Regions from separate parts of the Halobacillus sp. H74 genome, predicted to be linked through region 2. Evidence: riboswitches for the same ligand, from Rfam matches in the RefSeq annotation. Region 2 holds a riboswitch; the other holds the start of a gene.
What was found. Region 2 has a riboswitch for cobalamin ahead of ACTWPX_RS06750 (helical backbone metal receptor). Riboswitches for the same ligand answer to the same signal wherever they lie in the genome.
Positions count from the first base shown of each region.

Region 1: linked by a shared signal. The riboswitch ahead of ACTWPX_RS00135 (acyl-CoA thioesterase) and the one ahead of ACTWPX_RS06750 (helical backbone metal receptor) in region 2 are both predicted to bind cobalamin.

Region 1 is NZ_JBQQCI010000001.1:17,618-25,921, reverse strand. It holds gene ACTWPX_RS00150 (LCP family glycopolymer transferase) at 337-1,272, opposite strand; gene ACTWPX_RS00145 (ROK family protein) at 1,412-2,299, shown strand; gene ACTWPX_RS00140 (hypothetical protein) at 2,451-2,813, shown strand; cobalamin riboswitch at 2,962-3,142, shown strand; gene ACTWPX_RS00135 (acyl-CoA thioesterase) at 3,297-3,770, shown strand; gene ACTWPX_RS00130 (hypothetical protein) at 3,847-5,271, opposite strand; gene ACTWPX_RS00125 (DsbA family oxidoreductase) at 5,541-6,263, opposite strand; gene ACTWPX_RS00120 (peptidoglycan-binding protein) at 6,513-7,331, shown strand; gene ACTWPX_RS00115 (hypothetical protein) at 7,585-7,770, shown strand; gene ACTWPX_RS00110 (DUF4212 domain-containing protein) at 7,801-8,094, shown strand; gene ACTWPX_RS00105 (sodium:solute symporter family protein) at 8,110-8,304, shown strand, end outside.
Region 2 is NZ_JBQQCI010000003.1:51,357-59,660, forward strand. It holds gene ACTWPX_RS06745 (carbohydrate kinase family protein) at 1-952, shown strand, start outside; cobalamin riboswitch at 1,575-1,764, shown strand; gene ACTWPX_RS06750 (helical backbone metal receptor) at 1,898-2,899, shown strand; gene ACTWPX_RS06755 (FecCD family ABC transporter permease) at 2,862-3,926, shown strand; gene ACTWPX_RS06760 (adenosylcobinamide amidohydrolase) at 3,923-5,389, shown strand; gene cbiB (adenosylcobinamide-phosphate synthase CbiB) at 5,389-6,360, shown strand; gene cobD (threonine-phosphate decarboxylase CobD) at 6,326-7,411, shown strand; gene ACTWPX_RS06775 (bifunctional adenosylcobinamide kinase/adenosylcobinamide-phosphate guanylyltransferase) at 7,399-7,935, shown strand; gene ACTWPX_RS06780 (cobyric acid synthase) at 7,932-8,304, shown strand, end outside.

The DNA.
Region 1 (8,304 bases), on a different contig from region 2:
CTCCATGAATGCTCCCCTTGAGATGTAGTTTCGAGAGTCTTCCTAATCGTATGGTTGGCTGGGAAACACGAACTGCCACAGGAAAAGACGAACAATAGAGTGGAATGGATCAAATGGAGCGTAGGCAACATACGTAGACTCCTGCGGGAACAGCACGAGCGGAAGACCCCGGAAGAAAGCGGTCTTTGCTTTCTGAGGAGGCTGAGGCCGTGCCCGCGGAAAGCGAAGTATGTTGACGGAGCGGCGTATGCGTTTATTGCTACATTAAGAAAACCCGAACGAATTCGTTCGGGTTTTCCAGCGGAAAAATTCTTTTGTCCCAGCCTCTGAAAACAGTTATTCAGATCCGAAATCAACAATCATATCGTGAGTTTTTTGTACTTCTTCCTCGGACATGAAAATCAAGTACATGCCGTTCACCATTCTTCCATCACCTTCCATTTGGTAGGTGGAAGAGTTTTTGCGGGCACTGCTGTAATTCGTGGCAAGTCTTCTCATGTCTCCGAATTGCATGTTCGTACTCACGTTGTCTCCGAGTACGTCCATGACATCACCGACTTTGTTGACAACATCGAGCCGTGCACCTTTATCGATGATTCCCTGAATGACCTGACGTTGGCGTTCATTACGTCCGATGTCTCCTTGTGGGTCATTCTTTCTCATGCGAACGAAGGCCAGCGCTTCACGGCCATCCAGTTTAATTTCACCTTTTTCAAAATCAAAACTGCCGGAGCTGAATGCGCGATCGTTTTGAACCGTCACACCATCGACAGCGTCAACGACTTGGGAAAGTCCTTCCATATTGACGCGGATATAATAATCCAGGTTAATATCCAAGAAGTTTTCCACTGTATCGACCGCCATATCACTTCCACCATAGGCATAAGCGTGGTTAATGCGGGTAGTGCGTCCGTCCCCGGCGATTTCTACACGTGTATCTCGTGGAATGCTGACCATTTGCATTTGGTCATTGTTAGGATCCAGGGTCATGACGATCATCGTGTCTGAGCGACCGACATCGTTTTCCCGCTCGTCCACCCCGAGCAATAGAATATTGATCGGTTCTTTTTGGTCGACTTTTTCTTTCGTTTCATCTGTATCGATAGAGGAGACATCCTCATGCAGGTCCTGATTGACTGTTGTACGCACATCATTAATGATCGTAAATAAATAAATGCCTCCGATTAATAACACTAAACCTATGACGACAAGGAGGACTTTCCAACCTCTTCTTTTGCGCCGCTTTTTCTTCTTTACTTCTCTTCGACCCATTCCCCCACCTCTTTTATAAAAAGTTCCTTCTTTATTATACGTTTTTTGTAGATTTATGTAAAAACAGTTGACTGACATTTCCTCGTTTTTATAAAAAGAGTTACAATATATGAAAACCATTCATAAAGGAGTGTTACACATGGGGATTCAAATCGGTGTGGATCTTGGCGGGACGAATGTACGTGTAGCAACGGTTGATGGACAAGGAACCATCGAGCAGATGCTGCAGGAAAAAACGGAAGTGGAAAAAGGATACGAATATACAATTGAAAAAATCATCCGCATGATCGAAAAGATTTCGGAGGGAAAAGAAATCGATCGCATTGGAATTGGAGCACCAGGTCCCTTGGATCCTCGTAAAGGGGTCATTTTGAGTCCACCTAATCTGCCTGGCTGGGAGGAGGTCCCTATTGTCAAAGAATTGGAAGGTCATTTTTCCGTACGGGTGCAGCTCGAAAACGACGCAAATGTTGCTGCATTGGCTGAAGCGAAATTCGGAGCTGGGAAAGGTAAGGAGAGTGTCTTTTACATAACAGTGAGCACCGGGGTCGGCGGAGGCTTTGTTTTCAATGGAACAGTATTCAGCGGGGCGCATGGTTATGCTGGGGAAATCGGCAATATGATCATTAATCCGAACGGTTATCAGTACAGCAACCTGAATAAAGGGTCTTTAGAAAGTTATGCAAGCGGGACGGCGATCGGGAAAAGAGCACAGGAATTATACGGCATTGAAGGAGGATCAGAGCGGGTATTCGAACTCGTCAGTGCAGGGGATGAGCAGGCTTTGCGCATTGTCAATGAAGCGATTGATTATTTGGCGATGGGGATTGCCAACCTTGCCCACGTCCTTAACCCGGAAGTGTTTGTGATCGGCGGTGGAGTCATGAATGCCGGAGAGCTGATATGGGTGCCGTTACAAGAACGAGTGAGTGATTACTTGTTTCCAGGACTAGCGCCGCATCTGCAAATGAAACCAGCTGAACTGAAAGGCGATGCAGGAGTCATCGGTGCAGCGCTCTTGGGTTGATGCAATGAACTCAACAACCACCTCAGGTCATCCAGAATTTGGATGACCCGAGGTGGTTTTTTTTTTCCACTAAATGAGCTCAAAGCCTGGTGATATTTATGCAGACCTTCACGTATAGTGGTATAAGCTATACTTATGGAGGAATGTAATTGTGAGAAAGTGGATTGGGCTTTTGGTGGTCGTGGGTTTGCTGACAGGATGCACGGATAGTTCTACACAACGAACCATTCAACAGTTTACAACCTCCATGGAAAATGAGCTTCACTTTGTTTATTTTTATGATGATGCCCCACCAGAAGAAAAGGTGCAGTCACAACTGAAAGGGATGAAGGTTTTCTTAGCAAGAAAGAATATTCAGGCTAAGATTACTTATCAGGAAATCTATGGAGAGCGAAATTTTGAAGAACGATTAGGAGTGGAAGATAAGCAAATTCTTGTCTTCGACTATAAAGGGATCCGCTTTAACGCGAAGAATATCCATGTCTTAGAAGGAATGATACTGCAAATACCATAATGCTTGGATTTAGGAATAACTGCCACCTCAAGTCATCCAGATTCTGGATGACTTGAGGTGGCAGTTATTTACTTTTCTTGAGCGACTATATGCGGGAGTAGATTGACAGTTCAGTAACATTTGAGAGATAGTTAGAGCGCAGGACATACAACTGCATAGGCTTTATGGTGGCTTCTTAAGGAAGCTGAAAAGGGAAGTCTGGTGAAAATCCGACACGGTCCCGCCACTGTAATGAGGAGGTCCTAATTAGAATCCACTGCTTTAGATAGCGGGAAGGAATAGGGCTGATGAATCTGAGTCAGGAGACCTGCCATAAAGAAGAACATGAAGTCCTACGGGAGATAGGAGGGTGTTACGTGTATAAAACCAGGAAGATGAACTGGTTTCATGAGTCATGCTCATAAGTGTGCACACCTTCATTATAAGAAGGTGTTTTTTTGTGCAACTAGATGTTAGAGGTACGAACCTAAAGGAGGAAAACTCATGAAATCACCCTTACCGGTCAGTTATTCAAAGATGGAACAGACAAGGCTCGTCCTACCACCTGATACGAACCATTTAGACACGATATTCGGGGGAAAAGTGCTTGCTTATATTGATGAAATTGCAGCTCTGACAGCTATGAAACATTCAAGCTGTGTTGTGGTTACAGCTTCGATAGATTCAGTGGATTTTATGTCTTCGGCCAAAGTAGGGGATGCCCTTACCCTTGAGGCAAGTGTTACGTGGACGGGAAGAACTTCAATGGAAGTATTTGTCCAAGTATCTGCTGATGATTTATTAGCTGGACAAAAGGTGATGACGACGGAATCATTTTTAACCATGGTAGCTGTCGACCAGAATGGGAAACCGACAGAAGTTCCACGGTTGATCCCTGAAACAGAAGAGGAAATGCGTTTGTATGAAACAGCTACAGCGCGAAAAGAACATAGAAAAAGCCGCTCTACCTTACGTTGATGAATGGTATTTATCCCCACCTCAGGTCATCCATATTCTGGATGACCTGAGGTGGGGGATTTGAGGTGGGGTTATTTTACAATAAAAAGATTGCTATGGTGGTTGAGATGATTAATCCTGCCATGACAGGGATGAAATTCTTCCTCACAAGGTCCATCACCGATACGCCGCAGAAACCAGCAATGGCAATCAAGGAAGACCAGGCGATGAGAGTCCCGCCACCTGTCCAAATCGTCCCCATTTGCCCGATTGCAGCAAGAGTTGATGCGTCAATGCTTCCATTCGATAGTGAAGCAGAAAGAGCTCCTGTCAAAGGGAGACCGGAAAACCCAGAACCATCAAGTCCTGTGATGATGCCGATCAAAAGTATACTGAAAGCGGTCAGGAAAGCATTTTGCGGCAAGAAATCCTGACTGGATTGGACCAGGTCAAATAATAGAGATGGCGTTTCTTCAGTGGGAAGGACCAAAATGTCTTTAGCAAATTCTGCGCTGCCCAGAAAGAAAAATCCGGCTATAGGGATGACTGGCCCCATCGCTTTGAATGCGAAAACGAACCCTTCTGTAATATGGTCACTTACATAATCAAGGGCTCGGTGTTTTCCGAAAGCGATCGTCGATAGGAGCAGGAGAATGACAGCCACTCCTCCTATGAAGGCGGCGCCGTTCCCCCCTTCAAAACCACCCATACGTCCCGAAGTCAGCTTAGTTGAAATCATGAAAACCATGACAGCTAACATCGCTAACGGAACGAGGATGGAAAAGGTTTTGCTCCACATATGAATATTACGGCTGGAGGGAACCTGGTTTTTTTCTGTAACTCCCTGCATCGTGTTTATTTCTTTTTCATTCATAGGATCATTCTTCGATCGGAAATTTTTCCGGTTGAAAAAATAAGCCATCGTGATAGCGACGCCCCCGGTGATGAGAGACAAAATCAAAGCTTGATCCATGACAGCAGTTGTTTCGATACCGGCAGCTTTTGCGGACAGCCCTGGGGCGACCTGGATGATATAGTCGGAGGATAGTGCCATTCCCTGGCCGGCGAGTGCGACAGCTATTGCAGCGACCATCGCGGGCAAACCGGAACGAATAGCTGCAGGAACTAAAAGCGCACAAATGAGAGGGACGGCAGGTGTCGGCCAGAAGAAAAGCGAGATGACGTAGGTGACGATAACAAGTACAAAAAAAGATACGTGACTGTTGATCATGATTTTCTGAACAGGCTGAATCATCCTGGTATCTGCACCCAGGTCTTTGAGGGAACGGAGCAGGGCGACCATGAATGTAATAATCAGAAAGATATTGAACAATTCTCTTGCAGCGACCAAATTGGCATTGAATACGCCGACAAAACCACTGATGATATCTCCATTGAACATCCAGGCGACGACAAACGTTCCGAGCAAGGTAGGCAGAACGACACCTTTCCGGAAAACCATCGTCAAAATAATGATGAAAGTGAATAAACCATATATCCAATGAGACATAGTAAGCTCCATGGGAAGGCCCCCTTGATGTTTTCTTCATATAATGAAATAGCGATTGTATAACCTGATAGGCGGTGTGAACACTATAGGCTATTCAATTAGAGGGGGAGGAGTGAAAAGTGGCCGCTGGTAACTTACCAAAAACAGGCACCTCAAGTCATCCAGATTTTGGATGACTTGAGGTGCCTGTTTTTTCCATATTTCAACCAACTTTTTCCCGTTTCCACATCATCTGACGAACATAAAAAAAAGCCACGTTCGGCACGTGGCTGAAACTGTATTTATTTTGTCTGATTGTCCGGAGGTTCGCACCCGTCATCGGTACAGGTGGCTCCCTCATTACCTGACAAATCTTCAAACGCTGGTTGTTTCTCTTCTTCAGCGAAAGCTTTCTCCATTCCTTGCACAAACATTTCTGTCGGCTGTGCTCCTGAGATTGCATATTTTCTGTTGATCACAAAGAAAGGTACGCCCTGGACACCGATTTGCTGGGCTTCTGCTTCTTCTGCACGAACATCCTCTGTGTAATCCGTTCCATTCAATACACTGATGACTTCCTGGCGATCCAGTCCAGCCTCTGCTGCTAAATCAGCGATGGTCTCCGTATCTCCAAGGTCTTTGGAGTCCGTCAAAACCGCCTTGAAGAATCGTTCAGTGACTTCTTTTCCAAGGCCCTGTTCATTGGCGAACTGGGCAACGCGGTGGGCATTAAAAGTATTGGTAGGAATCATGCTGTCAAAGTGAAAATCAAGCCCGGACATTTTGGCTTGTTCCGTCATGTTCCTCGTCATTTCTCTAGCTTCATCGAGGGACCGGCCGTATTTAGCCGCCAATTTTTCATGCATGTTTCGGCCTGTGTTGCGCTCTGCCTGAGGGTCTAATTCAAAACTCTTATAGACAACCTCCACATTTTTCCCTGGGAATTGTCCAAGTGCTTCTTCTAATCTTCTTTTTCCGATATAACAAAAAGGACAGACGAAATCTGACCATACTTCTATTCTCATTAATGATTCACCTCTCTATTAGAGTACAAGTACAATTTTACGTTGTCTTTCTAAGGAATGCCATCATTCTGTTCGGCCATCTCGCTGGATAATCCTCCTTTTATCCAAGAGTCCATCAATTTTGCGGTTGGCCTCCTGCATTTACCGTTCATAGCCTTTTTTCATACAAAGATGTACCAGCTTCACCCGGTATGTTTCTGACACCCGGAACACTCCTCGTTTCGATTATAGAAATAAGGAGGGATGTTGGTGATCAATATTTTAAAGGAACGCAGTTTGAGAAAAATGGGAAAGGTACAGGAAGATGTCAGGGGGAAGGCTCTCAAGTTAATTGAAAAGGCGTTTGCAGAAGGGATTTACGTCCAAATCTCATCAGGATACCGTTCGTTCACAGAACAAGCACGTTTATATGGTCAAGGTCGGCCGGATTATCACTGGAATGGAAAGAGATTCGGCACCAGGGGAAATATCGTCACCTATGCTGAACCGGGCCAAAGCAATCATCATGACGGCCGAGCGATTGATTTTTTCCTCGTCTCCTCAGATGGGGGCAAAGCGCTCTGGACCGTTAATGATCAGTGGCGGAGAGTAGCGGAAATCGCCAAGTCCATGGGGTTTACATGGGGCGGGGATTGGAAAGATTTCAAAGACTATGCCCATCTCGAACTCCATGCACCGAAGAACGGTGACAACAAAGTAAAACGAATCCAAACCATGCTCGCTCAGCTCGGTTATTCTTTAGGTCCCCACAAGGTGGATGGACGTTATGGACCAGATACGATAACGGCGGTGAAGAAGTTTCAGAGAAAGGAGCGCCTCAAGGAAGATGGGGTGGTGGGGCCGATCACCATCGCTATGTTACAAAAACGTACGTACCCCGGTAATCCCATCCGAATCGGCATGAAAGGCGTTCTGATTAAACAAGTGCAAAAGGTGGTTGGTGTACAGGTTGATGGCCTGTTTGGGAAAAGGACAGAAGCAGCCGTCCGCGATTATCAGGAGCGCCACAGCCTGTCGGTAGATGGCATCGTCGGGCCGGTGACCTGGAGGGCTATGTTCGGCATATGAAGGAGAAGACCGCATCCGATTCGTAGTGGATGCGGTCTTCGCGTGTGAATTCCTCCTGACCAGAAATATTTGAATGGTAAAAAAACGCTCCCTAAGCCTTAACCAGCCAGCTTCAATTCACTAGTAATTTTTATAAGGTTGACAAATTGTGATAATTTTATAATAATATCAGTTGTAATATTCAGTTAATTCTAACTATTCTTAAAAAATTTTAAAGAATGATGTTAACGCTTTCAAAAAAGGAGGTCGAATCATGCTTATACCTATCATTCTTGCCGTCATTACCGTACTTTCTGTCGTATTGGCCTTGAAAAAGAAGCGTCCGATTTTTTTCGCTCTGCCGATCATAGCGCTTTTTGCGGTCACGCTTACGAAAATCATTATGGTCCCCATGCCATTTTGGGAAACCGTCCAGTTCATCTTTGATTTGAGAGGATAACTTGAAAGGAGGTGAAACATTTTGAGAAAAATGGATCCTGAAAAGGCGCAGGCATACTTTCGTTTACGTACAACTCTGATTTTTATTTATTTGGGGATAGGTGTCCTCGTCTCCTATATGGTCGTTCTTTTTGCCGAAAGTCTTTCATCCTTTAGTGTGATGGGCATTCCATTGCCATATTACATGGGCAGTCAGGGGGCGGTTATAACATTCATTGTACTATTGTTTTTCAATGCAGCGATCAGTGATGTCATCGACAGGAGGTTCGGTTTAATTCCTAAAGATAAGAATACGGATACAGATAATAAAGCAGTAAATCAATAAGATAGGGGGAGAAGAATGGACGCACAGTTTATGGTCTCCCTTGCTTTGATTGTCGCTACTTTTGGATTGTACATAGGTATCGCCATTTACAATAAAGCAAGGGCTACATCAGATTTTTACGTTGCAAGTCGCGGGGTACCTCCTGTGTTCAATGGAATGGCGATCGGCGCGGATTGGATGAGTGCAGCTTCATTCATAGGAATGGCCGGG
Region 2 (8,304 bases):
ATCAAGTACTTCAATTATTTGTATAGGAGAGCTGCTGGTTGACTTTATTTGTGATGATGTTGGTGTAGACTTAGTGGATGGTGTTAGTTATAAAAAGAGAGCGGGAGGAGCACCTGCAAATGTTTGTGCCACTATTTCGAAAATGGGTGGCGAGTCGATATTCTGTGGGAAAGTCGGAAATGACCCATTTGGTCATTTTTTAAAAGAATCTCTTGAAGATTCAAATGTCCATACCTCAATGGTCCAAATGGATGAGACAAACCAAACAACACTAGCTTTTGTTGCTCTCAAAGAAGATGGAGAAAGAGACTTTGTATTCAATCGTGGTGCAGATAGGTTTTTGACAGAAGAAGAGATTGATCTAGAGCAATTTAAAAATGCAGGAATCCTCCACTTTGGTTCAGCTACGGCTTTATTAGAAGAACCTCTTAAATCAACATACTTTAAACTTATGAGAGATTATAATGATGAGCACCATATCATCTCTTTTGATCCAAATTATCGACCAGATCTTTGGAGGGGAAGAGAATTAGAGTTTGTTACACTTGCAAGAAAAGCTATCTCTTGTGCACATTTCGTCAAAGTAAGTGAGGAAGAACTAAGATTGCTGACTGCTAAAGAAAATATACAAGACGGAGTAACAGAACTTCATCAACTAGGAGCCGATTTAGTTGCAGTCACCTTGGGTGAAAAAGGAACATTCATATCTAATAGAACAAATAATGGAATAGTTCCGAGTATTGAGATTAATTCTCTTGATTCGACAGGCGCTGGAGATGCATTTGTAGGAGCGTTCCTTTATCAGCTTTCCCTAGAAAAAGAGCCCCGGGAATTGTTTAATGATTATCAAAAAATTAAGAGCATGACTGCCTTTAGTAATAAGGTTGGTGCACTGGTTTGCAAAAGGTTAGGTGCTATTTCTGCTATTCCATCAATTGAGGAATTAGGTTGAATGAGATAGAGGATATATCGTTTAAGTTTTCGGTTTAATTCTTATAGAAAGAATCTAGATTAAATTCAATTTTCAAACTCGGTGCCGATTTATAGATTCTATCTTAGCTTACCCGGAATCTTCCGGTTTTCTAAGTAAATAAACACTTTATTACTCTTCAAGTCTAAGGATCATTTCCTTCGCATTTCCAGACTGATTACTTACTGGATTTTGACTGGATACTGTTCATAAAGTATTAAACCTTATTGTGTTTAATAAATTTATTCGCTAAGGGTAAACTTGCTATAACAAGGTTCTTCGCAACTTCATATTGTCCTTTTAACTAGGCGAGTGAATGGGCGGCATGATGTGATAACGCCCAACCCCTGATATGAAAAGGTTTTATAACCTTACAAAAGGTTTTGACTGGATTTTTCTCTAGAACAGCTAAAAGACTCCCTTAAGATAATCAATCTTAAGGGAGTCTTTTTTATGGATATTCTATCTTCCTTTTTTTGTTCATTACACTTTTTAGAACACACTACAGGAAATAGAGGTGCATACTTTTATTAAGGTGTAACCTTTCCCCATTTAGTTGAAAAGTGAGCAATTTCGGTCAATATCGTTTACAATGAAAAAGTAATTACATATTGGAAAAGTAGGCGCCGTTTTATTATTTCAATGGCTTAAAAGGGAAGTTGGTGCAAATCCAACACGGTCCCGCCACTGTGACAGGGAGTAACTTTGCTGGTCCACTTTGCTTATCAAGCATGGGAAGGGGCAAGGAAGCGATAATCTGGAGTCAGGAGACCTACCTGCTTTTTACACCAATTTAACCTACGCGGATAGGGAGGTGTGTCGAGAAAATTAGGAGCCCCTTTGTATGTATTGAGTTCCTGATAGTGCACATCTTTTTATCAAAAGATGTGTTTTTTTGTGTGCAAAAGACAAAAGGAGGAGTTAAATTTGAACCGAATTTGGAAGAAATTATTACCCTTATTTCTGGTTATAGGATTATTAGCCGGCTGTGCCTCTGGGGGGAATGAAGAAGCAAGCTCGACGAGTGATAACTCTCATGAAAAAAAAGAAGAACAGACAAATAGCGGAGAAGAAACAGATACATCTTATCCGTTAACCGTAACAGATGCATTGGATCATGAAGTGACGTTTAAGGAAGAACCTGAGAAAATTATCAGCACCATACCGAGTAATGGGGAGATTCTTTTCACATTAGGACTGGCTGAAGAAGTAGTCGGGGTAAGTGATTTTGCGAATTACCCCGATGAGGTGACGGAAAAGGAGAAGATTGGCGGGCAGGATTTAAATGTGGAGAAGATTCTCTCGTTAAAACCTGATTTAGTGTTGGCTCATGCATCAGGTGCGCATAACTCGGAACAAGCTTTAAAGCAGCTTCGTAATACTGGAGTGAAGGTGTTCGTTGTCCAGGATGCGACGTCTTTTGATGCAGTGTACGAGAGTATACAAACAATAGGGAGTATTACTGGAACCTCTGACAAAGCTGAAGAAATCGTGACTGGAATGAAAGAAGACTTAGAAGTGATCAAAGAGAAGGCCAGCGGAATAGCTGAAGAAGACAAGAAGAACGTATTTATCGAAGTGGCACCAGCCCCTGAAATCTATAGTGGCGGAAAAGGAACGTTCCTAAATGAAATGCTTCAAGCCATCAACGCGGATAACGTAGTCGGTGACCAAGAAGGTTGGTTCAAAATGAATAACGAGGCGATTGTTGAATTACAGCCAGAAGTTATTATTACAACGTATGGCTATTATACAGAGAACCCAAAGGAAAAGGTGTTGAGTCGTGATGGATGGGGTTCTGTTCCAGCTGTTGAAAAAGAGCAGGTCTATGATGTCCATTCGGATCTAGTCACACGTCCGGGGCCTCGTTTAGTTAAAGGGGTAAGGGAACTTGGAGAAGCTATCTATCCGGAAGTTTTCAGTGAATAAATCGTTTCAATATAGTGCTAGCTTATTAGTTTTAGTGTTTTGTATTTTTCTAGGAACATCGATAGGAAGCGTATCGATCTCATTTGAGGTTATTGCTCGCATTATAGGTGAACAATTGCTTCCTTTTTTACATATCACAGAAGGCATCGATGACATGCAGAAAGCGATCATTCTTAAAATCCGACTGCCTAGAGTGATTCTGGCTGTGCTTGTTGGCGGGGCATTGGCCATAGCAGGTGCAGCCTTTCAAGGACTGTTGAAAAACCCACTAGCTGATCCTTATACACTGGGAGTTTCTTCTGGTGCCTCAGTCGGAGCTGTGGCTGTGCTGTTTTTAGGAATCACTCTTCCCTTTGCAGGCGGATTTACCTTGCCGGCTGTAAGCATTTTAGCTGCGATAGCAACGATTGTTCTTGTCGTCAGCTTTACTAGATTAGTCGACCGTTCCATGTCAATGACGTCGATTATTTTAACCGGGATCATCTTCAGTTCCTTCTTAGGGTCACTGATCTCGTTAATGATTTCACTGACGGGAGAAGAGCTCAGGCAAATTGTGAACTGGCTTTTAGGAAGTGTGGGAATGCGCGGATGGGACTATGTTTATCTGATGCTTCCATTCTTCGTGGTGGGAGTCCTTCTTCTGATGGTAACAGGGCAAGAATTGAATGCAATGACATTTGGAGAAGAACGCGCCAAGCAGTTAGGTGTCAATGTAGAACGTCAGAAGTATATGGTTTTAATCGGTGCATCGATTTTAACAGGGGCAGCAGTCGCTGTTTCCGGAACAATAGGATTTGTCGGACTAGTTATTCCTCATATTTGTCGGAAACTTTTCGGAAGTGACCATCGTCATTTGATTCCGCTTTGTATCTTAAACGGCAGTACCTTTTTAATCTTGGCTGATCTATTTGCTCGTACGATCATATCTCCATCGGAAATGCCGATAGGAGTTGTGACAGCCTTAATTGGAGCCCCGATGTTTGCCATCATTTTAGTTAGACGACGGAGAGGAGGACAATCGGAATGATTGAGGTCAATCATCTTTACGCGGGCTATGAAAAAGATATTTTACGCGATGTTTCCTTTTTGGTTCAAAAAGGAGAAGTATTGGGCATCATCGGTCCTAATGGGAGCGGGAAAACAACTCTTTTAAAAGCTTTAAATCAAACTCTTTCTAAAGTACGTGGGGAAATTCTCATTGATGGACGTGCGGCAGATGCTTTGACGTCTAAGGAAATGGCCAGGGAAATGGCCGTCCTCCCACAACATCATCAACTATCCTTTTCCTTCAGTGTCGAGCAGACGGTATTAATGGGGCGGTACCCTTATCAGAAAGGGCTATTTAAACAGTGGAAGGTTGAGGATTACAACATTGTAGATAAAGTGATGGAGCAAACAGGTATAAAGCGATTTCGTAATAAATTACTGCTATCTTTGAGTGGCGGGGAACGACAGCGAGTATTCCTGGCCCAGGCGCTGGCCCAACAGCCTCAAATCCTGTTATTGGACGAGCCGACCAATCATTTGGATTTCAGTTATCAAAAAAACATGTTAGACGCGTTAAAGGAGATGTCCATTCAAGGAGGCCTGACAGTCATTGCGATTTTCCACGACTTGAATCTGGCCAGCCTGTATAGTGATCGACTCCTGCTTTTAGAAGAGGGGCGAGTAAGAGCGTTACATACCCCGGAAAAAGTATTGGAGGGGACTCAGTTATCTGAAGTTTACCAGTCGAGCATTAACGTTCATGCTCACCCTTATTTCTCTAAACCTCTCACGAATGTCGTACCTTCTTATACAGGTAACATAGAAAAAGTAAGTGTAGACCCCAACTATCTTGATATCTGTTCTGATCGAGTTTATTACCATAGTCCATCACCCTTGAAATGTTATTCTTCTGCAGTATTGCACCCAGGATTCGGATGGTACCGCCATTTTATCAATCTTCATGTCGACCAGTCATTTAATTGTGAAAATCCTGTTGCGTACCTCGAAGATTATGCGGATGAACAAGGCTATCAGACATATGAGACGCTAGGAATGATGACCGCAGCGATGGTCGAAGATGTCTGTGATAAAGTCATAGAGGGTGACGGATTCCGAGTGCTCGTAGTAGTGACAGCAGGTACAAGCAATGCCGTAGATGTGATCCACGCAAATCAGCATATTCAACAAGCTGTACCAGGAACGATCAACACGTGGATTTTCGTAGATGGTGATTTGTCAGAGCAGGCTTACGTGCAATCGGTGATGACAGCAACAGAGGCTAAGGTGAAAGCAATGGTGGAGCTTAATATTCGGGATGCTGTATCTGGGACGCTTGCGACCGGAACATCGACGGACAGTACATTAATCGGAAGCACCCAGCAAGGTAAGAGACTAGAATATGGTGGTTCCATTTCTCCTTTAGGAAGGGTGATAGGCAGGGCTGTGTTTGACACGACAAAGCTTGCGATTGAACGCTATTTAAAACGACGAGGTGAGGCCTGATGCTATCTCACTTGATTGCCATTACGCTTGCATATGGATTAGATCGATTGTTTGGTGATCCAAAAGGCATACCTCACCCAGTCATAGGAATAGGGAAACTGATATCGTATTTAGAAAAAGTTTGGAACCAAGGGGGAGGCAGAATAGTCAAAGGTGGATTTATGGCTGTTCTCGTCATCGGAATCTGTTTTTTCAGTAGTTTTGTGATGATTGAGCAGTTATTCGATTGGAATCACTATGCAGCAATTGGATTGGAAGCTGTACTCATTTGGACGACCATTGCTGAAAAAGGACTTCGTCAAGCTGCAATGGAAGTGTATCGTCCATTAAAGAAAGGGGACCTTCCGAGAGCGAGAAAGTATTTATCCTATATCGTCGGGCGTGACACCGATCATTTAGAAGAGCCTCAGATTGTAAGAGGGACAGTAGAAACAGTGGCAGAGAACATTAGTGATGGGGTAACAGCCCCGCTATTTTATGCCCTGATCGGAGGAGCCCCTCTCGCCATTGCCTATCGCGCAATCAACACCTGTGATTCCATGGTGGGCTACAGAAATGAGCGTTTTAAGGATTTTGGGTTTGTCTCTGCCAAATTGGATGATCTTTTTAACTTGATTCCAAGTCGGCTAACTGCTTTTGTGATGATTCTTTTTTCATCTTTTTCTATAAAAGAAAAACAGAAGCTGTTTCAGGAACTTCTCGTGCAGGCGCGGCGTCATCCAAGCCCAAACAGCGGTTGGGGAGAAGCGGCGGCTGCTTTACTTCTGGAGGTGCAATTAGGGGGGATAAATTATTATTTTGGCGAAAAATCAGAACGACCGAAGATTGGAAAAGCCTTGAGATCCCCAGCTGCTTATCATATCGAACAGGTGAACCATCTTTTAGCTATTACGGTCTGGATGTGGATGTTATTACTATGGTTAGGAGGAATCGGAATTGAATTGGCCATCACATGGAGCGAATCCAACTAAACTTTATAAAAAAATGAATGCGGAACCACCAACGTCGTTGCTTGATTTCAGCGTAAATACCAATCCATTTGGTTCGCCGGAGGGATTAAAATCCCATTTAGAAAAAATTCTCGGAAAAATTCATAGTTACCCTGACCCAGACAGTGAGCGCTTGCATCAAAGACTAGCCGAACACCATGAGGTGTCGTTAGACAATGTGTTGCTAGGCAATGGTGCATCCGAACTGATATATCTATTTGCTCAATTATGGCAAGGCAAGCATATAGGGATTGTCCAGCCGACATTTTCTGAGTACCAAAAGGCGTGTCAAGCCTATGGATGCACGATTTATCCGATCATGTTAGAAGAGCAGCATCAGTTTGCCTTACACCAATCGGATTATGAATCCTATTTGGAGAAGATTGACGTCCTCATTCTATGTCATCCAAATAATCCGACAGGAGCCATGTACCATCCACTCGTCTTACGGGATCTGATCTGCCAGTGTGAACAAAAAGGAATCGTTGTATTGATAGACGAAGCCTTCCACGACTTTGTGATAGATGAATCGTTCTATTCTCCGAGTGTTTTGGAAAACTCAAATGTCATTCTCCTTCGATCACTGACGAAAATGTTTGCTATTCCTGGTTTGCGACTCGGATATGTGCTGGGGGATCCCTCCCTGATCAAACAGATGAAAACGTACCAGCCAACTTGGAGTGTCAATGCATTTGCTGAAGAGGCGGGATTGTATTGTTTAGATGCCTCTGGTTTCCAACAACAGACTGCAGAAGCGATTTCTGTTGAGAAGCATTCTCTTTTTCCGAAGCTTAAAGAGCTGGGGTATCAGCCTATGAGGACCCAAACCAATTACTTTTTAATGAAGGATCCCTTTCATGAAGATACGAAGCAGATGATTGAGTTTTTACTGAAGAATGGGGTCATCGTAAGGCATACCTATAATTTTCCCTCTCTTGATGGAAGGTTTGTGCGGTTAGCGATTAAACGAACAGAGGAGAATGAACGCCTCTTATCCTCTCTCGAAAGGTGGAGTTCTCTATGCTTACCCTGATCATCGGCGGCGTACGAAGCGGAAAAAGTACATATGCAGAAAAGCTTGCTGTCCATTCCCAGACCGACTCTCTTTACTACATAGCTACGAGCGTCAATACAGATGAAGAAATGAATGAACGGATTATAAAGCATAAGAAGGCACGAAAAGAGGCTCCGCAGCAATGGATCGTATTTGAGCGTCCTACTCGTCCATCCTCTATCAAACTTCAGCAAAGGGGAACAGTTTTGCTTGATTGTGTCACGACATGGACAGCCAACGAATGGATGGAGAAAATAGAATCGGAAACGATGGATGAACTGGTTACACGAATGGTGACAGAGGTCGAGAAAATGATGCAGAGTACTGAACATCTTATCTTAGTATCAAATGATCTGTTCTCGGATGCAATGAAATTTGAACCAGCGATTCAAGAATTTCTGCAGTTAATAGGGAAGCTTCATCAACAACTCGTGAAAAAATCCGATCGTGCTGTGAAGATGGAGTTTAGCTATCCGCAAATCAAGAAAGGAAGAATTCTATGAAAGGAATCATGGTCCAGGGAACGGCATCCAATGTCGGGAAAAGTTTAGTCGTTACGGCCATCTGCCGCTGGCTGACGAATCAAGGATATCGTGTCGCTCCATTCAAGTCCCAGAACATGTCCAACAACTCGTACGTAACAGAAGCTGGAACAGAAATCGGACGGGCGCAGGGGGTACAGGCGGAAGCTTGTAAAACGATCGCCTTGCCCGAAATGAATCCCATTCTGTTAAAACCGAAAAATGATCAGACATCAGAAGTCATTTGCCTTGGAAAATCAGTAGAATCGTGTTCTGGAAAAGAATACCGGACGTATTTCTATGAGGCAGGAAAAAAGGTCATCGAAGAAAGTCTTGCCCAATTAGAAAAAC